3 linked regions of the Dyadobacter chenhuakuii genome follow. The main gene of each other region encodes a partner of the protein of the gene in region 2 in a complex. Links are inferred from orthologs where the notes say so. Each region holds a gene or a part of one and is shown on either strand. Other genes may lie near its edges.

Region 1 (7,549 bases), 710 kb from region 2 along the record:
CTCCACAGGCAATTGTTGAAGGGGTTATTCAGGCCGCTTCTGAACTACCATCCGAGGCGCGAATCGTTTTAATTGGCCGTGAAAGTGTAATTTGGGACATATTCAACCAGCACAATTTCACTCCTGATAATGTTGACGTCGTTCACGCAGAAGATGTTATTGAGATGGGGGAACATCCAACAAAAGCCCTTTCTCAAAAACCGAATTCCAGCATCGGGATCGGTTTCAAACTTCTGAAAGAAAAAGAAGTCGACATATTCTGTAGTGCCGGTAACACGGGGGCTATGCACGTAGGAGCGCTTTTTAGCATTAAGGCGATCGAAGGAATTATAAGACCAGCTATTGCAGGATTTGTGCCACAGGTTGACGGCAGCTATTCGATTATGCTGGATATTGGCGCTAATGCCGACTGCAAGCCAGAAGTGCTTGCGCAATTTGGAGAGATAGGCTCTATTTTTGCCCAATATACTTTTCAGATAGACAAGCCAAGAGTAGCCCTGATGAACATTGGGGAGGAAGAACAAAAAGGTTCTCTTACAACTCAGGCCACTTATCCCCTGCTCAAACAAAACAAACGAATCAATTTTATAGGAAATATTGAGGGTAAAGATCTCTTTACCAATAAAGCCGATGTAATCGTAACGGATGGCTTTACAGGCAATGTCTTATTTAAATTGGGCGAATCATTCTATGAAATTTCCAAGCAACGGGGTTTCAGCGATGAATTCGTAGATCAAACAAATTACGAATCCATTGGCGGAAGCTCGATCATTGGTGTGAATGGCAATGTCATGATCGCTCATGGCATATCATCGCCGATAGCAATAAAAAATATGCTCGGCTGGGCATATAAACAGGTCAAGTCAAAAGCATATTTGCATATTGCGCAGGCATTGAATTAATTTCCATTGCTGACAACCACGAAATGAATAAATTGATTCTGTTCTTTTTTACAAAAACCTATTCGGATTTTGAATAGTTAAATTTATCATGACCCATATAAAAGCCTCTATAACAGGAATACAAGGGTATGTACCTGATTATATTTTGACAAATGCCGAACTTGAAACCATGGTGGCGACAAATGACGAGTGGATCGTCAGCCGCACCGGCATCAAAGAAAGGCATATCCTCAAAGGCGAAGGTTTAGGAAGTTCTCATATGGGTGCCGAAGCTGTAAAAGGATTGCTTGCCAAAACCAACACCCTTCCCAGCGAAATTGACCTCCTGATCTGCGCCACAACAACCCCCGACTTCATTTTTCCCTGCACTGCCAATCTTATTTGTGATATGGTAGGGATCAAAAACGTCGGAAGCTTTGACATTCAGGCGGCTTGTTCAGGCTTTGTTTATGCACTTACCCTTGGCTCACAGTTTATTGAGACAGGAAAATATAAAAAGATCATTATCGTAGGCGCAGATAAAATGTCTGCGATCGTAGATTACACCGACCGGAAAACATGTATTCTTTTTGGCGATGGCGCAGGCGCTGTTTTGCTTGAACCAGATACAGAAGGAAACGGCATCATTGATTCTATTATCAAATCCGACGGTGCAGGTTATCCTTACCTGAACCAAAAAGCAGGAGGAAGCCGCTATCCGCCCACGCACGAAACCGTAGATGCGCGTTTGCATCACGTATATCAGGATGGTGCTCAGGTATTTAAGTTTGCTGTGACCAATATGGCTGATATTTCGGCCGAGATCATGGAGAAAAATGGCCTTAGCGGGGATGATGTAGCCTGGCTGGTTCCGCATCAGGCAAACAGGCGCATTATTGAAGCAACGGCGCACCGCATGGGTGTGGGAATGGATAAAGTAATGGTGAACATCCAGAAATATGGAAATACCACCTCCGCAACCATTCCACTATGTCTTTGGGATTATGAATCGCAATTAAAAAAGGGTGATAATCTCGTTCTGGCTGCCTTTGGAGGCGGATTTACGTGGGGCTCCATTTATCTGAAGTGGGCCTACGGCGAATAAAATATTAATACTAATTTTTGAATTAAAATGGCAACTACCGCAGATTTGCGTAACGGATTAGTGATCAACTTCAATCACGATCTTTTTCAAGTAATTGAATTTCAGCATGTAAAACCTGGAAAGGGCAATGCATTTGTTCGTACCAAGCTGAAAAGCCTTACTTCGGGCAAAGTTTTGGATAACACATTCTCCTCCGGCGCAGGCATAATTCCGGTTCGTGTGGAGAGACATAAATTTCAGTTTCTGTACAAGGATGAAATGGGTTTCAATTTCATGAATGCAGAAACATTCGATCAGGTTTCGATCGATGAAAAACTGATCACCAATGCTGATTTAATGAAAGAAGGTCAGGAAGTTGAGATCCTGATCAACACAGAAACTGACGCTGCGCTGCTTTGCGAATTGCCTCCGTTTGTCGAGCTTTTGGTAACTTATTCTGAGCCAGGCTTAAAAGGTGATACGGCGAACTCTCCCAAGAAAGCGATCGAGGTGGAAACCGGTGCGAGGATCATGGTTCCTTTATTCATTGAAGAAGGCCAGAAAATTAAAGTTGACACGCGCACGTACGATTACGTAGAAAGAGTAAAAGCATAGCTCAACGATCATCACCCACAGTTTTAATTTTGACTAAATGGAAACCAAAGAAATCCAAAAATTGATTGACTTCATTGCCCAGTCGGGACTTGATGAAGTGAACATTGAAACGACCGATTTGAAAATAAAGGTGAAGCGCTACGGTTCTGCACCAACGGCATCATTATCTTCGTCACAAGCGGCACCAGCGCCCTCATATGCACCGGTTACGCCTACTACGGCCGTTACGCATTCCGCACCTGCTGAGCCAGCGGTTTCCTCAGAATCAGCATCTTCCAATCTGATCACTATAAAATCGCCAATGATTGGCACATTCTATCGTGCTTCAAGCCCTGAAACACCTGCTTTCGCTAACATCGGCGACGAAATTAAGCCGGGTAAAGTGGTTTGTGTGATCGAAGCAATGAAGCTTTTCAACGAAATAGAATCTGAGATCTCAGGAAAAATTGTAAAAGTATTGGTTGAAAACGCCACTCCGGTTGAATTTGACCAGCCTTTATTCCTAGTTGAGCCTATATAAGGCAATGGACGATCTATAAAACTTAATTGATTTTCATGTTTAAAAAGATACTCATTGCCAACCGGGGCGAGATCGCCTTGCGTGTTATCAGGACCTGTCGTGAAATGGGCATCAAAACGGTTGCTGTGTATTCCACAGCCGATCGTGATAGTCTTCACGTTCGCTTTGCAGATGAAGCCGTTTGTATCGGTCCGCCGCCAAGCCGTCAGTCCTATCTGAGCATTCAAAATATCATTTCAGCCGCCGAAGTTACGGGCGCAGACGCCATCCATCCTGGTTATGGATTTTTGTCTGAAAATGCTGAATTCTCTCAAATATGTGCCGATTACGGCATTAAATTCATTGGTGCAACTGCCGCCCAGATCAACGGGATGGGTGATAAAGCCACTGCGAAAGCAACCATGATCGCTGCCGGTGTTCCGGTTGTTCCGGGTTCGGAAGGACTTTTGGAATCGGTGGAACAGGGTAAAATGCTGGCAGAAGGCATTGGTTATCCGGTAATCGTAAAGGCAACTGCCGGTGGCGGTGGCCGCGGCATGCGGATCATTAACAAGCCCGATGAATTTGAAAAGGCATGGAATGATGCCCGCACAGAGTCAGCAGCAGCATTTGGTAACGACGGTTTATATCTCGAAAAATTTGTAGAAGAGCCGCGCCACATTGAAATTCAGATCATTGGAGATCAGTTTGGTAAGGTTTGCCACTTGTCGGAACGCGATTGCTCTATCCAGCGTCGTCACCAGAAACTGGTTGAAGAAACGCCTTCTCCGATCATTACGGATGAACTTCGGGAAAGAATGGGTGCAGCCGCCATCAAAGGTGCGCAGGCCATTGGTTACGAAGGAGCAGGAACCATTGAATTCCTGGTAGACAAGCACGGTGAGTTCTTCTTTATGGAAATGAACACCCGAATTCAGGTTGAGCACCCTATTACTGAGGAAGTTACTGATTTTGACCTGATTAAGGAGCAAATCAAAGTAGCAGCAGGTGAGCCGATTTCAGGCGTCAACTACACGCCAAAGCTTTTCGCTATGGAATGCCGCATTAATGCAGAAGATCCCGCGAACAATTTCCGCCCTGCACCAGGCAAGATCACCAATCTGCATTTCCCAGGCGGTCACGGTGTTCGGATCGACAGCCACGTTTACAGCGGCTACACCATTCCACCAAATTACGATTCCATGATCGCCAAACTGATCGTCAGCGGCCAGTCACGCGAAGAAGTAATCACACGTATGAAGCGTGCATTACAGGAATTCGTCATCGAAGGAATTAAAACCACGATCCCCTTCCATATTAAACTCATGGACGATCCCGGCTTCAAATCCGGAAACTTCACAACGAAATATTTGGAGACGTTTGATTTTTCGACTTTGTAGAGAGAACATATAAAACAGAAGGTGGCTGCTAGTTCGCACTGGCAGCCATTTTTGTTTTCTGAATAATCTTAATGCAGGATTGTTTAATTTAAAATAGCAAGCATCTTCCTCGTAGCGTCCAGCCCTTCCTTAATCGTCCTTACTGAAGGCGTTCCGTGATAGTAACCTGCCAGATGAAGCGTGTCGTACGCCTCATTCAAATAGGAAAGCAATGTCTTGTTATACTTTCTAAGCCTGTTGCGGTAATCTTCAATGCTTTTGGGTTTCACAAATTTTGCACCCTCTCGTTTCTTCAAATACTCATCCGCAATCATGAGTGCAGCGTTATAAGCCGTCCCAGATGCCATCTGAACATATTTAATGTCTTTGTACTCACTCCCATCCTTTTGTGCCTTCGTGCCAAGGATCTCTTTTGCATTGTTTAGATACCTGTCAATTTCTGGATATGCATTCATGTGTGTAATGTTAAATAACTCAAAGGTAATAAAATAGCCCGGACAAAGTCCTGGCCATTCGTCAGGCTTAGTCTAAACCCCCCCAGGCAACGAATAAGGTGCCCGATACTTCCTGGTCAAATACTTATTCGCATCATCGTCATTTATAAACTTTTCCGTCTTGGGGTCGAAGGTTAATGCTCTTCCGGTTCGGTAGGCGATGTTGCCCAGGTGGGCCAGGCCGGAGGAAAGGTGGGCGGTTTCTACGGGGCCGTTCAGGATCTTTGGGTCTTTGGCTACCACGGCGTCGATGAAGTTTTTGTAATGGTCGCCACCAGCTTTGCGCGTTGGGCCGGGTTTCTTTTCTTTGCCCAGGAATGTTTCGTAGAAATCGTAACCTTTTACGACCATATAGCCTTCGGAACCATAGAAAATGTTGCCGATCCCTGTGCCGCCTTCGTCGTTCGTCATCCAGGGACGTACTTCAAATTCAATGATCTTTTTCTCTTTGGGATATACAAATGATGACGTCAGCACTTCGGGCGTTTCCTTGGCATCGTTCCACAGAAATTTGCCGCCGGATGAAGTGATTTTCTCAGGAAAACTGTCCACGCCCAGGCCCCACATGCACATATCCGTTTCGTGAATGCCTTGATTTCCAATGTCTCCATTGCCATAGTTCCAATGCCAGTGCCAATCGTAATGCACGTAATTTTTGGAGAATGGCTTCATTTCCGCTGGTCCGGTCCAGAGGTCGTAATTGAGTCCTGCGGGGATGGGTTCGGTGCCTTTGTCACCAATATCTGGGCGCCATTTGTAGACCAAACCTCTTGCCATGTAAACATTGCCTATTAATCCTTCGCGCAAATGTTTCACAGCTTCCTGCAATGCTTCGGAACTGCGTAACTGAACGCCGTGCTGCACAACCCGTTTGTATTTATGCGCAGCCTCAACCAGCTTCCGTCCTTCGGCAAGATTATGAGAACCGGGCTTTTCCACATACACATCCTTGCCTGCCTGACAAGCCCATATCGCTGCCAGTGCATGCCAGTGATTGGGTGTTGCAATGCTGACGGCGTCAATGGTTTTGTCCTCAAAAACCTTACGGAGATCATTTTCCATCTTCACCTTCTTCCCTGTCTTTTCCTCAAATTCCTTCGCTCTTTTTTGAAGAATGTTGTTATCCGGATCACATAATGTGGCTACTTCTACATTGCTGAGGTTATTAAAACCGCTGATATGGCTTTGCCCACGCCCGTTCACACCCAGGACTGCCACCCGCACGCGGTCGTTGGCGCCGAAAGCACTGGCCGGAATGATGGACGGAATCGAAAGCGCAACGGCGGCTCCGGTAGAATTTTTGATAAAATCCCGGCGTGAAACTTCATTTTCTTTACTCATATTCGGAAGATCAGGATAGTAATGGGACGAAACTGAATGGTAAGATTATATAAATGAGACGATTATTCGCAAACGCTCCCTTAGCAACATTTGCTAAATAATACTATAATTTTGTCATTTTGTACTATTCAAAAAATCTTGATAACGCCATATCCGCTCACTGTTAATATGGAAATGACGCTTATCCAGAAGAAAATGTCATAGATTAATGTGGGTTTCAGGGAGGCAGGCAGCTCTTTGAAGCGAAAAACTAGCGAAACATAAACGATTAAAAGTAACAGGATCGAAGTGGCGATTCCGCCCAGGATGACCATGAGAACCGGCGATTGAATAAATAGAAAAAGTATGCACCACGCCGCAGGTAAAATCCAGGACAAGATTGCAATGCTTTTTCGCTGGTTCTCAGCAGAATCAAATTTCATCCAGCCTAATGCGCCGAACGCATCGCCCCAAACCCTGGCCCAACTTGCGGTTGCGGTGAAAAGCGTAGAGTAGAGCACAAAAAATGCACCGACCAAAAAGAGGTTTTTAGCCCATGGGCCGAGCGTTTCAGTAAAAATGCGTGATAGCACTTCAATCATTTCATAACCTTCCGGAACAGCCCCACCGCTGTGCAAAACCGCTGCGCCCAACAAGTAGAATGCTGCCGTCACCACTGTGTAAACGACCATCGACAGCACCGCATCCAGATACATGACATTAAACCAGCCTTTTGCACGCTCGGTCCACGCCGGGGTTCCGTCATTAGGGCCGGTGTAAGCGGCGTAACCTTTTTCAATACACCAATAATTGTAATACATGATCTCATCGCCACCTACGCCCGTGATGCCGAATGCGCCGAATGCGATCGCTACCAAACTGGTTGGTAAGGAAAATTGAAGTCCGGATTTGACCTGTTCCCAGTGAATGGCATATTTAGTGCCCTGCAACAAGATCAGCGACATCAGAATGACGGCTGTAAAAAGAATGATCATCACCAATGAGCCCTTTTCAACAAGTCCGTACTGGCCGCGATAAACGAGAAAAGAAGTGATTAATACAGAAAATATAGCCCAAACATTGACAGGAATAGCCGGCCACGCCATGTTCAAGACAATAGCAACCCCGCCCACGATCCCGCCGACCTGCAATAATTTCAATCCCTGCAAAGAAAGCCATAACCAGATGCTCCAATGTGCTCTCCCCCACTTCCGGCCAGGCAGCTGATTGAAATTATGCATCATGAACGTGCCTGT
Region 2 (7,668 bases):
CGATTCCGTAAGGAAGTTCAAGGGTTGCGAATTTATCACCTTTTGCAACAATTGTAGATTTATGAACAGAACCCACTTCAAAGATGCTTTCGAAAGTATCCCATGGGTTTTCTTCAAGTTGTTTGTGGCCAAGAGCCAGACGACGGTTGTCCGCATCCAGTTCAAGAACAACAACTTCAAGCTCGTCATTTACTTTCACGAAGTCAGAAGGATGTTTGATTTTCTTAGTCCATGAAAGGTCAGAAACGTGAACAAGACCGTCGATACCTTCTTCTAGCTCGATGAACAAGCCAAAGTTAGTAAGGTTGCGAACTACTCCTTTGTGACGTGTTCCGATTGCATACTTGTCTTTCAACGAAGCTTGTGTCCAAGGATCCTCAGTCAATTGCTTAATACCAAGAGACATTTTACGCTCGTTACGATCCAGTGTCAATACTACTGCACTGATTTCGTCATTTACGTTCATGAATTCCTGAGGATTGCGCAGGTGCTGAGACCATGACATTTCAGAAACGTGGATCAAACCTTCAACACCTGGTTTGATTTCAAGGAATGCGCCGTAATCAGCAACATTAACAATACGTCCTGTAACTTTTGATCCAACCTGCATTTCTTCTGCAAGAGAATCCCATGGGTGAGACTGAAGTTGTTTCAAGCCAAGAGAAATACGTTTTTTCTCTTCGTCGAAATCCAACACAACCACGTTCAATTTCTGATCCAGCGCAAGCAGGTCAGATGGGTGGTTGATACGGCCCCATGAAATATCAGTAATGTGAAGAAGACCATCTACACCACCAAGGTCAATGAACACACCAAAGTTTGTCATGTTCTTGATAACGCCTTCCAGAACCTGACCTTTTTCAAGGTTGTTCAGGATTTGCTGACGCTGTGCTTCAAGATCTTTTTCGATCAATATTTTGTGAGATACAACTACGTTATCATTTGCGTAGTTAATCTTAACAACTTTAACCTCCATACGCTTTCCAACAAAAATGTCGAAATCGCGGATAGGCTTAACATCGATTTGTGAACCTGGCAAGAAAGCCTCGATGCCGAATATATCAACAATAAGACCACCCTTAGTTCTTCTCTTCACGTTAGCATCGATAACCACATCCTCGTCAAACGATTTCTGAATGTTATCCCATGCAGTAATAACTTTTGCTTTTTTGCGTGAAAGAACAAGCTGACCCTGTGCGTCTTCCTGGTTTTCTACGTAAACTTCCACTTCGTCGCCAATTTTCATTCCTGGCAAATCGCGGAATTCATTTGAAGATACGATACCATCAGATTTGAAACCGATGTTAAGGATCACTTCACGGTCTGTAATACCTACTACAATACCTTTTACTACTTCCTTTTCCTGAACAGGAGAAATGGTAGTCTCATACATTTGTTCGAAACGATCGCGGTCAGCAGTTGAATAACCCGTACCGAAACCTTTGTCTGCTGCTTTATCCCAATCGAAATCAGGAAGAGGTTGATGTTGATTTTCCTTAGACATAAATAGGAATTATTGCTCTGTGTACATCAGCTTCCGAGCTAAATAGCTGAAAATTAGTTAAACAAGTATTTTTTGAAAAAATAGAGCGCAAAAGTACGCATTATTCAAAATAAAATCCCTAGTAAGAGTGGATTTTTTTGAAATCAATGATAGACGAGAAGAATTGAAGCTCTCGGAAGGGAAAATTCAGGCTATAAATTAATATGATCTTTCCTTAACACCCAGATACGGAAGCCATTCTGCATCAGCCAAACCGGAAAAATCCCTGATGAACATTAAAAACGAAGGACGGAAAGGGCGCTGGCGAAGTGGCATGCCTACTTCTTCCGGTGTATGGTCTCCTTTTCTTGAATTGCAGCGCTTGCAGGCAGTGGCGAGGTTATCCCAGGTGGTTTTGCCACCTCTGGATTTGGGAATAACGTGGTCTAGTGTGAGATTATCGTGTGTTCCGCAATATTGGCACCGGTTACTGTCCCGCTTGAAAAGGTTTTGCCTCGTCATGACGACACCTCTGTATGGAATATGAATGTAGCGGTTGAGGCGGATGACAACGGGCATGGGAAACTGATCGTTGACCGTTCGGAGATAATGTCTCGGCGATTCGGCCAGCATTTCGGCCTTGTTCATGTAGACTAATAAAAACGCCTTTGGAACGGTGCAAACACTTAACGCACTATAATCTTGATTAAGAACCAGTACTTTACCCATGAGCCCTAGAGGTATTTAATTCCGACAATATAGGAATTTTTACCTTACAAAACGCGCCCGCAAATTCAATTATTGTGAAAAAATAATTTGCAGAAGATGCCCTGTATCACCCATTTAGCTGTTTTTAGAGTAAAGGATAGTTACCTAAAGATTCATGCGATCCGTTTCGCGCTTCATGTCCTTTTCTTTGATGGAATCGCGCTTGTCGTACAACTTTTTACCTTTGGCCAAAGCAATGTGCAACTTCGCCAGCCCGCGCTCGCTGGTAAAAAGCCTTACCGGAATGATCGTTAAGCCCTGATCTTTCAGATTCTCATTCAACTTCCGGCGTTCTCTCTTGGTAATGAGTAATTTACGGTCACGCATTGGGTCGTGATTGTAATGTGTCCCTTCCGTATAAGGGGAAATGTGCAGGCTCCTGATATAAAGCTCTCCGTCCATAAACAGACAGTATGCATCCTGGAAATTCACTTTGCCTTGCCGGATCGACTTTATCTCTGTTCCGGTCAGCACCATTCCGGTCGTAAACTCTTCCAGGAAGAAATATTCGAAGGAGGCCTTGCGGTTTTTTATATCTACTTTTTTAACTATTTTTTCAGACATATTAATTCTCAAATTCAAAAGGGGCTCAAAATTAAGCTTTTGTTAAAACTATACCAATTAATGAAAAAGCATGCACACATGAACCGTCTGAGATTCGTCCTGACGATGATCTCAATGTTTTTCTTTGCAAACAGCGCATTCAGCCAGGAATATGATCCTCGCATTATGAGCACTGTAAATGCATTGTTTGACGGAATGCGCGAAGGAGACTCAACGAAAGTGCGAAATGCCTTTGCGCTAGGCAGCACAATGATGTCGGTGCCGGAAAATCCAAAGGATTCCATTGCGATTAAGAAAAGCTCAATCGACGGATTTGTTAAAGCCGTGGGTAAACCACATTCAGAAAAGTGGGATGAGCAGATTTATAAAGTGAACATTTCAGTAGATGGGCCAATGGCCATTGTGTGGGCTCCTTATAAATTCTTCCTGGGGGAGAAATTCTCACATTGCGGCGTGAATGTTTTCACATTGATAAAAATCGCTAATACCTGGAAAATAACCTCCATAACAGACACGCGAAGAAAAGAAGGCTGCTTATAAACTAAAACCGCACCATCTGCTTCCAGGTCCCTTTAATGCGGTTATACTTAATGGTGCTGGGAAGCGCTTTCCACCAGTATTTATTCATTTCCACGGCAAATGAGGGCTGCATATAGCAATTGATTGCGCAGCTTTCGCATGCCGGTAATTTGCCTTCCAATGCTACGAGCTTTTGGACTTCGTCGGAATGATAGAGATCGAAGAGATTTCCTTCGATAGGAAAATCTTTCAGGCCCAAATGATAACAGGGCAAAACGAGCTTGTTTTCGGGAGAGATGACAATAGTTGTGCTGGCCGCTTTGCACACCGGATCTTCGACGTGGTTTCCGCCATCGAGCCGCAATTGGATGAATGCTTCGTTAAGGTAAATGTTCTTCTGTTTTCCCCACCATGTCAGCTCGTTCAATGTTTCTTTCGAAAGATTTGAGCCGACATTGTTGTATTCAAAAACAGGGTTTAAGATCAGAATCAGATCATTGGGTAAACAAACTTCTTCCCAAAGCTGCCGGATTTGATTAACATTATTTTCAAAAACCGTAAAGATAATGTCCGGGCGTTCGCCTAGTGATTTAGCGATCGCTATGGATTCCATCACCTTATCAAAGCACTTCACATTTCTCGATTTATCATGCTCATCGCGGTCCGGGGAATCGAGCGAGAAGTGGAGCATATCAATGAGGCCACGGAGCTTTTCCGCTTGTTTTGGATAAAGTAGTCCGTTGCTGGTCACCGTAGTGATCATGCCGTAGTCTTTGGCTTCTTTTAAGAGCACATCCAGCTGCCGGTGAAGCAGTGGTTCGCCGCCGGTAAAGTCGATGACCTTAACGCCCAGCTTTTTCAGATCCCTTAAATTTTCTCTTAAATTCTCAACCGTAATGTAGGGCGAAGGCTTTTCCCAAATGTCGCAGAAACCACATGATGCATTGCAGCGATAAGTCACGTAGTAATTGCAAAGGACCGGATGGGAAATCAAACGCATATCAACGAAGCATGGTAAGCAGGCTGGTTAATTTATCTTTCAGGTCTTTGCGGTCCACAATGAAATCCAGGAAGCCGTGTTCCAGAACAAATTCAGCGCTTTGAAATCCTTTTGGCAAATCTTTACCAATGGTTTCACGAATTACGCGCGGGCCTGCAAAACCGATCAACGCTTCTGGTTCTGAAATGTTGAAGTCGCCCAACATTGCGTAGGATGCAGTAACACCGCCCGTTGTAGGATCCGTCAAAAGTGATATATATGGAATTTTTGCTTCCGATAGTTGTGCCAAACGAGCAGAAGTCTTTGCCATTTGCATCAGTGAAAATCCAGCTTCCATCATCCGCGCTCCACCCGATTTTGAGATCATCAGGAACGGGTGCTTGTGCTCCAATGCATATGTAATCGCACGGGCGATCTTCTCCCCCACAACCGAACCCATAGATCCGCCAATGAAATTGAAATCCATACAAGCGATCACAATGTCCAGCTCATTCATCTTGCCGTGACCTGTCCTGACCGCATCTTTTAAACCCGTTTTCTGCATTGTGGACTTAATGCGGTCGGGGTAAGCTTTTGTATCAACAAAATGAAGCGGGTCGCCCGACATGAGATTTTCGTCGAGCTCTATAAACTCATTATCATCGAATAACAGGTTGAAATAAACATCAGAACCCACCTTTTCGTGATAATTGCAATGCGGACAAGTGAACGCATTCTGCTTATGCTCTCTGGTAGGCGTAATTTTTTTACAATTAGAACACTGGTACCATAAACCGTCAGGAGCTTCACGCTTCATTTCGGTGGGTGTATTAATACCTTTCTCTTTACGAATAAACCAGGACATACTATTACGTGAGTTAATTTTAAAAATCTGAATATCAGATTTTTAACTGCTTTTCATGATGAATGTTGGCCTCAAAGATAGCAATAAATGTCATGCATAGTAAAACGAACTATGCCGCAACATTACATTGATAAGCTGTTTAAGGCACTATCTTGAACAATTTTGTCCTTAATTTGTTACTAAATCAGCCCATTAAGGGGCAACATACAGGCGACATCCGCCTCTTTACTTTACATTCATGACAACAACTTCTTCTCCTATCGTGATCATTGTAGGCACTAACAGGCCCAACTCCATGTCACGAAAAATAGCGGACTATTATCAGGAAATATTCAATAAGCTCAATGTTCCCAGTACAATCCTTGATCTGATAAACCTGCCGCATGATTTCACCGTGTCGGCGATGTACGAAAATTCAGGGAAAAACTCAGATTTTAATAATCTCAAATCCCTGCTGGAACAAACGGACAAATTTATCTTTATCGTTCCCGAGTACAATGGTTCCTATCCCGGCGTTCTCAAAGCGTTTATCGACGGGCTGCCTTATCCCAACAGCTTTACCAATAAGAAGGCCGCACTGGTGGGCTTATCTTCCAATATGCAAGGAGCTGCATTAGCATTGAGCCATCTGAATGATGTATTCAGTTATCTGGGCATGAACACATTGGCATTACGGGTGAAGTTAGGGCAGATCCGCTCACATTATCATGACAATGTAATATCAAATGCGTTGTACAAAGAACTACTGGAACTTCAAGCCGGGCAAATGATCCATTTCTAAGCAAAAAAGGGAGCGTTTGCTCCCTTTTTTGTCCTTAATTATTTCAACCAGTGCTGCTCCATTTCGGTCGCTGGAACTGTGGGGCGTTTCCAGAGCTCCACGCGGCTCCGGCGGAACGCGGGGCCTTCGAGATCCCCGAATTTAACCAGGCCGTCTTTGAACGAAGCGATCATTACATCCAGTTTTCCAATTTCTTCATTGTCCCAGTCACTATTGCCTTCAACATCTGTGATCGGCAACTGAGCAAATCCGCTTGGTACAATTTCACGGTCGATGATCAGATCGATCGGGCCGGTTGGCGTGCTTTCTTCCAGCTCGCTCGTCACGACCAGTTCTGTTTCGTATTCGGGCGCTTTAATTTCTTCTATAACAGGCTTGGCATCCGGTGTTTTGGATTTAACGCCGTTTCTAAGCTCAATTCCCGGGATAGGTGACTCTATGCTATCAAATCCTGCTGCAACAATCGTCACGCGTAATTTATCACCCAAAGAATCATCTGTAATGGTTCCCAGCTTGAACATCCGCGCTTCTCCACCCACTTGTGAAAGCACATAACGCCAGATTTCGCGCTGCTCCTTCATGGTCGCTTCCTTTTTCTTGCTTGTAGCAAGCGTTACCAGGATGCGTTTTGCTCCGCGGATATCCCTGTCATTTAAAAGCGGCGAATCCAGCGCTTCCTTAATGGCCATCGAAGCACGATCAGCTCCGGTCGCCTCAGAGGTTCCCATTACCGACTGGCCTGCATTCTTAAGGACTTTCTCAACATCTTTAAAATCCGTGTTGATATTTCCGTTTGTCGTGATGATCTCAGAAATACTTTTTACAGCATTAAGAAGAATGCCGTCTGCCTCGGCGAATGCCTGTGTCAGGGTCATGTCCTCATAAAGCTCTTCCAGCTTGTCATTCAAAACCACCAGCACCGTGTCACTGAACTCCTTTAATTGCTCAATCCCTTCGAGTGCCTGTTCCTTTTTATCAAGTCCTTCCCAGGTGTAAGGCGCAGTTACTACCGCCACTGTAAGCTTGCCCATTTCCTTTGCAAGCTGTGCAATCACCGGTGCGGCGCCTGTTCCTGTTCCACCACCCATACCCGCTGTGATAAACACCATTTGGGTTGATCCGCCGAGCAGGCTTTTAATTTCTTCAATCGTTTCCAACGCAGCTTCCTTGCCTTTGGTAGCATCCGTTCCGGCTCCCAAGCCTTGCGTTAATGTTGCACCAAGCTGGATTTTTACGGGCACCGGGCTGTTAGCAAGCGCCTGGCGGTCGGTATTACACACTGCAAATTCTACATCCTTGATCTTTCTCTCAAACATGTAGTTGACCGCATTGCTTCCTCCACCTCCAACACCGATCACCTTGATAATGGCTGGCTCTGCCTGGTGTTCGCCGGTGGGCTGGTCTTTAATTATTTCGTTCACAATGTAGTCCTGGTCTAAAGATTGCAACAAGCTTTTATTCATATTTTCGGAGATTGAATGCGTTTATGCTTTGTTTTCAATAGTCACTCAGACCATCATCTTTTTTGCGGATAATGCTGTTAAAGCTATCCCAAAAAGTCCCGACTTTCTTACCCGGCTCTTCCTTAGGCGGAATTTCCTTTACTTTCTCACGCTGCACAACAGTGCCTGTGTTAAATGAAGTCGTAGGCTTGCAGACCGATTTTACCCGGGGATCTATATTACGAAGTCCGGCCCAGGCCAGACCGA
Region 3 (7,607 bases), 2.1 Mb from region 2 along the record:
AAAGGAGAAGTGGATACATTGATCGAAGTTTATAACCTTATGATCGACCAGCTCCGTGAGGAGCGGACGCGCTTGCATGAGCAACATTTTTTCCTCGAAAAACTGATCGCCGCATCGCCTATTTCCATCATTATCCTCGATTTTGATGAAAAAATCGATTCGTTCAATGTCAAAGCAAATGAATATTTCAAAAACGAAGCGGAAGGTTTGAAAGGGCTGTTATTGGAGGAAACCAATCACCCGTTGCTGGTTGAACTGGCTCATATTCAGGACGGGGAATCGAAAATTGTGAAAACTAATGGTGTGGTAACATTCAAAGTTCAGCGCTCGCATTTCATGGATCAAGGCTTCCGTCGCTCGTTTCTGATGATCGAAGAGCTTACTAATGAGATACTTGAATCGGAAAAGAATGCATATGGCAAAGTGATCCGCATGATGGCGCACGAGGTGAACAACACATTAGGCGCCACGGATTCCATTTTGCAGACAACCACAAATATTCTTTCAGATGATTCTTACATTGAACTGCGAGAAGCGCTAACCATTGCTTCTGAACGCAACCGGAGGCTAACGAAATTCATGCGAAACTTTGCAGACGTCGTTCGGCTGCCAGCACCCGCGCCGGTTCCTACGGATTTGAATAAATTTGTCAAAGACGTAGCTATTTTCATGGAGCCGGCAGCCGCACACCGGGGTGTCTCAATTCACACATCACTGCCGGCAAATGTTATCTTTAAAAAAATCGACGTGGGCCAGATGGAGCACGTGCTTGTCAATGTTCTGAAAAATGCGATTGAGGCGTGCAAACCTGGCAATGAGATCCGAATCGAGGTTTCCGAAAATAATCTGACCATTAAAAACAACGGCAGCCCCATCGAAGCAGAAGTAGGAGCCCAGCTTTTCAACCCATTTTTCAGCACCAAGCACGACGGCCAGGGCATAGGGCTCACATTAGCCAGAGAAATCCTCATCAACCACGGATTCACATTCTCATTACATACCAATGCAGACGGCTGGACGGCTTTTCGAATCGAATTTGAAGGCTGAGAAATCCGTTGAAATATGCTGCTTATGCATTTGACTTCCGGATACGGATCGTAAATGCATTGGCTGGATTAGTGAGCATAACCTGCTTTGTATCGAACTCGCTGAATCCTTTCTGTTTCAACAGAGGTAAAAGCTTGTCTGAAATGGTGGTATAACCTCTGAATGTTCCACCATTTGGCTCGCCCGGTTTATACCAGCCCGCGTCGTGTGACAGGAGGATTTGTTTTATAAAGCCCTTTGCTTTCAGAAATAAAATCAGCGTAGCTATCTTCTCAACATTATCTTCATTCACGCCATCCAGACTAACCCAGCAACCACTTTTCGCAATTTTTTCAAAATCCTCATTGCTTCCGCTGGCGTGAACCCAGACGAAAGCTGACGGACTAACCCCATTTTTTTGCAATATTTCAATTTCCTGAGCAGCTGGGAGAGCTGGCCCCGTATGAGAACAGATCGTTAATCCCGTTTGTAGATGAGTAAGTGCGGCTGCACGGATCAGTTTCTGGTGAAGTTCAGAAAGCTGGCCGGCATTAACGCTGGTTTTAATAAATCCCGGCTTAATGTTCGTACCGTCAATGCCGTTCCGGAATTCGTTAATCCAGCGCTTTGAAAGTTGTTCCGCGGTTTCTGTGAAAGCAAATCGGGGTAAGTATTTATTGTCCGAAGCACCATAGTAACCCGTGTTCGTCAAGACATTCAATCCAGATTTTTTAGATAATTTTTGCAGCAATAATACGTCCCGTCCAAGGTAAGCAGGCGTACATTCAACCAGACTCTTGATGCCCCTTTCCTTAATTTCAAGCAGATAGGGAAGGACTTTGTTGATGACCTCGTCATGATCCCATCGATCCGGTGTAACCTTGTCCGCCCCGATAAAATCGACCAGAACATGCTCATGAATAAGCGTGTGGCCAAGATCAGCAACATTGATTTTTCCGGCAACGCTATATGTAAATGGTTCATCAAAAGTAAATTTCCCCAAAAACGGCACGCCGGCGCAAGCAGCAACGAATTGCCTTCGGGAGAATATAGGGGTTGGGTTAATGTTTACTGATTTCATATGTGTGAAGTTGCAATTTTGATCCTTCATTTGAAAGCGCATTGTCCCTCGTTTTGCTACCGATACTTCATCCCTCCGGGATTGCACAACCGCCCAAAATCGCGGAGCGATGCAATGTTGGTAGCAATATATTATTCGTGAGTATTTACAAATCCCGGAGGGATGTGACGGACTGCACAATGTTTCATCCCTCGTGGGATTTCCTCCGGTTCGCAATCGTTGTTGCTACCGATATTTCATCCCTCCGGGATTGCGCAACCGCCCAAATCGCGGAGCGATGCAATGTTGGTAGCTATATGTTATTCGTGGGCATTTCACAAATCCCCGAGGGATGTGACGAACTGCACAATGTTTCATTCGTTGGGATTCCCCTGATCCAACGCTTTATTACTCAATCAAAATAAACGGAGTCGGGCTGAATGAGATGATGAAGATGATTAATGCGCAGATGCCCAGGATGATACGTGGGGCGTCGAGGGGTTCGTTTTCGTCGGTGTCGGGGTGGCGGATGCCGAGGAAACGGCCCAGGATGAAAATGAATGGCAAGAAACCGGTAGAACCTTGCCAGTCGGGCCGAATGTAGGATACGGCGAATTGCCCTACTACCACAATCAAACTTAGCATTAAGCCCGTCATGGGACTATCGCTGGCCCTTTTGAAACAGATATATAGGAAATAAATGTAGATGGCCAGATAGAAGAAACGCTCGTAGAAAACAGCATTGCTTCCTGTTGCAAACGACTCTGCCGTAAAAAGACCCAAACCAGCATAAAAAGCGAACAATCCGAAAAGGATCGGCGCAACGATATCAAATTTTTTCTTGCCGATTAAGCCGTAAAGAATGTGCCCGCCATCCAGCTGACCAATTGGAATAAGATTGAGGGATGTAAAGAAAAGAGCAAGATATCCTGCGAAAATGTACGGATAATGGATCATTTCGTAGGCATGCGGCAAGCGCGCCGGATCTGCAATGTAGGTTTTAAACATCCAGAATAGAATGTTATCGCCCAATGCAATGTTACCTGAGGCATTTTCATAAGCAAATTGCGGGTAACTCAAACCAAACCGCGCGTATTCAGGATGTATGGAAAAAATGTATTCCGGCGGTGGCAAATGGGTAAAGCCATACCAGAGAACCACCAAAGCAGCAATGAAACCGGCCAGCGGACCAGCTATGCCGATATCGAAGAACTTTAAGCGCGAACGGACAACGGATTTAATGCGAATAAATGCGCCCATGGTTCCGATACTGTTTGAAATACCAAACCAAAGCGGAATGTAATAGGGGAGCGTAACCTTTACGCGATGCATTTTGGCAACAAAATAATGGCCGAACTCATGAATGGTCAGGATCGCCAGAAAAGGGATTGAAAATTGGAAGCCCTGCTTAAATTCAGCCCACCCGAGAAATTTAACGGTTTCATCGGTGACCGGCTTTTCAGCCCCGCTGCCCATCAGGAAGTAGGCAAAGTCGTATACGAAAGCAAAAATGTTGCCGTAAATCCATTCAGCGCCAGCCATTGTGGTGGTAATGATCGTCAGAATGAAAAGAACGGCCTGAATGATGTAAGTGCGTGTGTTAGACTGCATAGTCTTTAAGATATTCCAAAATGGTTACTGGTTTCTGGACGTGAATGGTGTCAATTCCTAATAACGAAGCGGCCTCAATGTTGTCGCGGTTATCGTCCAGGAAAAGGGTCTCCTCTGCTTTAAGACCTGCCTGTTCCAACACTTTTTGATAAATCCGCGGGTCTGGCTTCATTAACCCCATTTCATAGGATAGGAAAACAGTTTCGAAAAGATCATCCAGCTTTTTAACGCCGGTTGATGCTTCCAGAATTTTGTTAACCTGTGTAATGTGGATCGAGCTTGTGTTGCTCAGCAGGAAAAGCCGGTAATTTTTTGATAGGTTTTGAAGCAGTTCCACGCGCTCCGGAGGAAGATCCAGCAGGAGACTGTTCCAGGCTGTATCAATGGCTTCGTCGGAGAGATCGGAGAATTCCAGGATTTTCCGCACATAATTGCGAAAACCCGCTTCGTCCAGTTCGCCCGTTTCAAACTGCCGGAAAAGCGCATTTTTGCTGAATAGTTCAAGGATTTCAGCTTGTTCCCTGCCGCTTAGTTCTGCAAATGATTTTGACGCAACGGGCACGTCAATGTTCAGAATTACGTCGCCCAGGTCAAAAATGATATTCTTTATCTTGCTATTCTTCATTGTTCCGGTTATTCAACAACTACACCCATTGCACAGAATTTCTCAATGCGTTGGTCAATCCTGTCCTGGTGCTCAATCGCAGCGAGTTCGTTAATGTTTTCCAGGATAACCATTTTCAATTTCTCGGCCATCCAGTGGTGATCTAAATGTGCTCCGCCCAATGGTTCGGGAATAATGCCGTCGATCAACCCGTTCTTTTTCATATCCTTAGCCGTGATTTTCATCGCTTCGGCAGCCTGTTCTTTGAAATCCCAGCTTCTCCAAAGGATTGCTGAACAGTTTTCAGGGGAAATCACTGAGTACCAAGTATTTTCCAACATTAAAACACGGTCGCCTATGGCAATTCCCAGCGCACCGCCCGAAGCGCCTTCACCAATCACGATGCATATTACCGGCACTTTCAGCATGAACATTTCTTTCAGGTTGCGCGCAATGGCCTCGCCCTGACCGCGTTCCTCAGCCTCCATACCTGGAAATGCGCCCGGAGTGTCGATAAGGGTAATAATAGGTTTGTTGAATTTTTCAGCCAGTTTCATCAGGCGTAATGCCTTGCGATAGCCTTCGGGATTAGGCATACCAAAGTTCCGGTGCTGCCTTTGTTTTGTATTCCGGCCTTTTTGTTGTCCTATGAGCATGAAAGACTGTCCGCCTACATTGGCAAGCCCGCCAATAATAGCCGGATCATCCCGAACCTGGCGGTCACCATGCAATTCGATGAACTCGTCGCAGATCAGCTCAATGTAATCGAGCGTATATGGACGGTCCGGATGGCGCGAGAGCTGCACACGCTGCCAGCGTGTAAGGTTCTCAAAAATTTCCTTTCGAAGATCTGTTATATTGTTTTCCAATAAGGAAATGGCGCCGGAAAAATCCACATTATTGTTCTGCGCCAGTGTTTTCATTTCTTCGAGCTTGCGTTCGAGCTCGGCCATAGGTTTTTCGAAATCCAGGTATGTTCTCATATTCAGGTTCTTGTTTGTCTGGCAGCGGGGCAGCTTAAAGTTCGTAAGTGCGTCCCCTCAATGGTATTTCTACCGATTTATAGCCGTTTTCTTGAATTTTACTTTGGAAATCAGCCATGCTTTGCTGTTCTCCGTGTACCAGAAAAATGCCTTTCAGCTTTTCCGGATCTTGTAATTTGATGAATTTCAATAAATCATTCTGATCTCCGTGGCCGCTAAATACGTCAATTTTTTCAATATTAGCCAAGACGGGCAGCTGCTTTCCGCGAATTGAAATTGTGTCCTGTCCATTCAGAAGCCGCCATCCCAATGTTCCCTCAGAAGCATATCCGATCATCAGGATCGTGGCATAAGGGTTGCCAATATTAGCCTCCACGTGCTGCTCCACACGACCGCCCTGGACCATACCCGAAGACGAGATGATAATGCAGGGTTCGTTGTAGTTGGAAACAGCCTTGCTGGCATCCGAGCTTTCGAGATAGATAAGGTTGTCAAAATCAAAGAGCATGTCATTATCGTCCTGAAAAGTGCGTGCTTCCTTATTCAGCAGACGCACGTGGCGCTGGTACACTTTCGTGCTGCTATGCGCCAGCGGACTGTCTGAGAACACCTTTAAGTTTGGAAATGAATGATCCATGTAGATCTTATTCAATGTGTAAAGGAGCGCCTGCGTGCGGCCCACACTGAACGAAGGAATAATTAACCTGCCCGGAATATCAATGCAAGTTCGTTTGATCACATCTGCTAACGCTTCCGCGGGCGAGCCCTGGTCCTCATGCAGACGGTTTCCGTAAGTGGATTCGCAGATCAAATAATCAACCTGCGGGATTTCCTGGGGATCAATTAGCAGCGGATAATTGCTCCGGCCGATGTCCCCGGAAAAGCAGATTCGCTTTTTTTCGCCATCTTCATAAACTTCGAGCACAATATGCGCGGCGCCCAGCAAATGCCCGGCCGCGTAGAAAACGATGGTTACATTATCTGCAATGCGATAGCGCTGGCCGAAAGCGACCGGCACGAAGTTGTCCAATGCCTCATTTACGTTCTTTTCAACGAAATAATCCATCGGAACCTCCTTCTTTTTCTTGCCTCTTTTCTTGGAAGAACCGTTCATACGGGCATTCAGGCGTTTCTGATGCAGGTTAGCGGCATCTCTTAAAAGCAGTGAAGTGAGCGCCAGGGTAGGCTCAGTACAAACAACCCTTCCTTCAAATCCATATTTATACAGATTCGGAATGTTGCCCGAATGGTCAATGTGAGCGTGTGTTAAAAGTACTGTATTGATTAAACTCGCATCAAATGGGAATACACTTTTTTGCTCCTCATACCTGGTTTTTCTACCGATCTCGTCTAAGTCAAAGTCAGAGCCGCAGTCAATTAAAATTCGGTAATCGTCTGTCTCTAAAAGAAACATGCTACCTGTCACCTGCTGCGCAGCTCCCCAAAATGTCAATTTCATACGTTGGAAATGGGGTGTATCTTACAAAAGTACCAAAAACCGGCTGAGATTTGGAGATTACTTACTAGTTTAGATTTGGTATCTTCTCTTTCTGTGCGAAAGTCACCCTGCTAAACTAATATGAAATCCGGCCTGTTTTTGTTTTTTCTTTTTTTCTGTTTAAATGCCAATGCTCAAAATATAGACAGTATCGCGCTCAATAACCTCCGCGATGCCGTGCTGGAACTCGAAAACAGTGAATTGATGCGAAGCGGTTCCCTTTCCCTGAGTGTAAAAAAAGTAAAGGATGCCTCAAATGTTTTCGCATTGAATACCGAACGCTCATTGCCATCCGCTTCCACATTAAAATTAGTCTCAACAGCCACAGCGCTGGCGGTTTTTGGTGGTGATTTCAAATTTCAAACATTTCTGGAACACGACGGGATCATCAGAAACGACACATTAATCGGTAATGTATACATTCACGGAACCGGCGATCCGTCGCTGGGAAGTGAACGTTTCAAGGGGTATCCCACAGCAAACGAGGTCATTACCCGTTGGGTTGCAGCGGTTAAGAAAACGGGCGTCCGGTATATCAAAGGCAGTATCATTCCCGACGCCTCCTTTTTCGATGCCGAAACCGTTGCCAGCACCTGGATCTGGGGGGATTTGGGGAATTATTACGGAGCAGGTGTTTCAGGATTGAATTTCAACGAAAATTTGTACAAAATTAAATTCAAGCCCGGCGCGGACTTTGGCGATCCCACCACATTTGTTGGTATCGAGCCAGCCATTCCTTACCTGACATTTGTCAATAAGGTAACAACGGGTGAGAAAGGCTCTGGGGATAAGACCATTGTTTACAGCAGTCCGCTGGGCAATGAG

Evidence for each region.
Region 1: the proteins of accD (region 2) and accB are in contact, whole or in part, in a solved structure (PDB 8UXZ), measured with the Escherichia coli proteins. The link is inferred for Dyadobacter chenhuakuii from one-to-one orthologs.
Region 3: the proteins of accD (region 2) and NFI80_RS10885 are in contact, whole or in part, in a solved structure (PDB 8UXZ), measured with the Escherichia coli proteins. The link is inferred for Dyadobacter chenhuakuii from one-to-one orthologs.

Annotation. Positions count from the first base shown.
Region 1 is NZ_CP098805.1:4,054,139-4,061,687, forward strand. Bases 1,583-4,358 are described here. They hold accB (acetyl-CoA carboxylase biotin carboxyl carrier protein), read left to right. Parts: upstream 1,583-2,617; coding sequence 2,618-3,100; downstream 3,101-4,358. Other genes in these bases: NFI80_RS16710 (beta-ketoacyl-ACP synthase III), read left to right, coding at 1,583-1,986; efp (elongation factor P), read left to right, coding at 2,014-2,580; accC (acetyl-CoA carboxylase biotin carboxylase subunit), read left to right, coding at 3,136-4,358. Outside these bases: phosphate acyltransferase PlsX, read left to right, coding at 1-902; more of NFI80_RS16710, read left to right, coding at 991-1,582; more of accC, read left to right, coding at 4,359-4,479; NFI80_RS16730 (DUF5618 family protein), read right to left, coding at 4,563-4,934; NFI80_RS16735 (Gfo/Idh/MocA family oxidoreductase), read right to left, coding at 5,007-6,314; NFI80_RS16740 (Nramp family divalent metal transporter), read right to left, coding at 6,443-7,549. UniProt on the Escherichia coli protein: This protein is a component of the acetyl coenzyme A carboxylase complex; first, biotin carboxylase catalyzes the carboxylation of the carrier protein and then the transcarboxylase transfers the carboxyl group to form malonyl-CoA.
Region 2 is NZ_CP098805.1:4,768,196-4,775,863, reverse strand. What follows is about bases 3,258-6,152. They hold accD (acetyl-CoA carboxylase, carboxyltransferase subunit beta), read right to left. Parts: upstream 5,179-6,152; coding sequence 4,336-5,178; downstream 3,258-4,335. Other genes in these bases: ftsZ (cell division protein FtsZ), read right to left, coding at 5,998-6,152; NFI80_RS19890 (NADPH-dependent FMN reductase), read left to right, coding at 5,417-5,959; NFI80_RS19900 (radical SAM protein), read right to left, coding at 3,357-4,334; NFI80_RS19905 (nuclear transport factor 2 family protein), read left to right, coding at 3,258-3,355. In the rest of the region: rpsA (30S ribosomal protein S1), read right to left, coding at 1-1,504; NFI80_RS19915 (HNH endonuclease), read right to left, coding at 1,703-2,212; SsrA-binding protein SmpB, read right to left, coding at 2,357-2,815; more of NFI80_RS19905, read left to right, coding at 2,876-3,257; more of ftsZ, read right to left, coding at 6,153-7,422; cell division protein FtsA, read right to left, coding at 7,457-7,668.
Region 3 is NZ_CP098805.1:2,619,862-2,627,468, reverse strand. Bases 3,308-6,141 are described here. They hold NFI80_RS10885 (acetyl-CoA carboxylase carboxyltransferase subunit alpha), read right to left. Parts: upstream 5,285-6,141; coding sequence 4,331-5,284; downstream 3,308-4,330. Other genes in these bases: NFI80_RS10880 (MBL fold metallo-hydrolase RNA specificity domain-containing protein), read right to left, coding at 5,319-6,141; NFI80_RS10890 (HAD family hydrolase), read right to left, coding at 3,687-4,322; NFI80_RS10895 (site-2 protease family protein), read right to left, coding at 3,308-3,697. In the rest of the region: NFI80_RS10905 (sensor histidine kinase), read left to right, coding at 1-1,047; NFI80_RS10900 (phosphotriesterase family protein), read right to left, coding at 1,070-2,107; more of NFI80_RS10895, read right to left, coding at 2,495-3,307; more of NFI80_RS10880, read right to left, coding at 6,142-6,743; dacB (D-alanyl-D-alanine carboxypeptidase/D-alanyl-D-alanine endopeptidase), read left to right, coding at 6,864-7,607. UniProt on the Escherichia coli protein: Component of the acetyl coenzyme A carboxylase (ACC) complex. First, biotin carboxylase catalyzes the carboxylation of biotin on its carrier protein (BCCP) and then the CO(2) group is transferred by the carboxyltransferase to acetyl-CoA to form malonyl-CoA.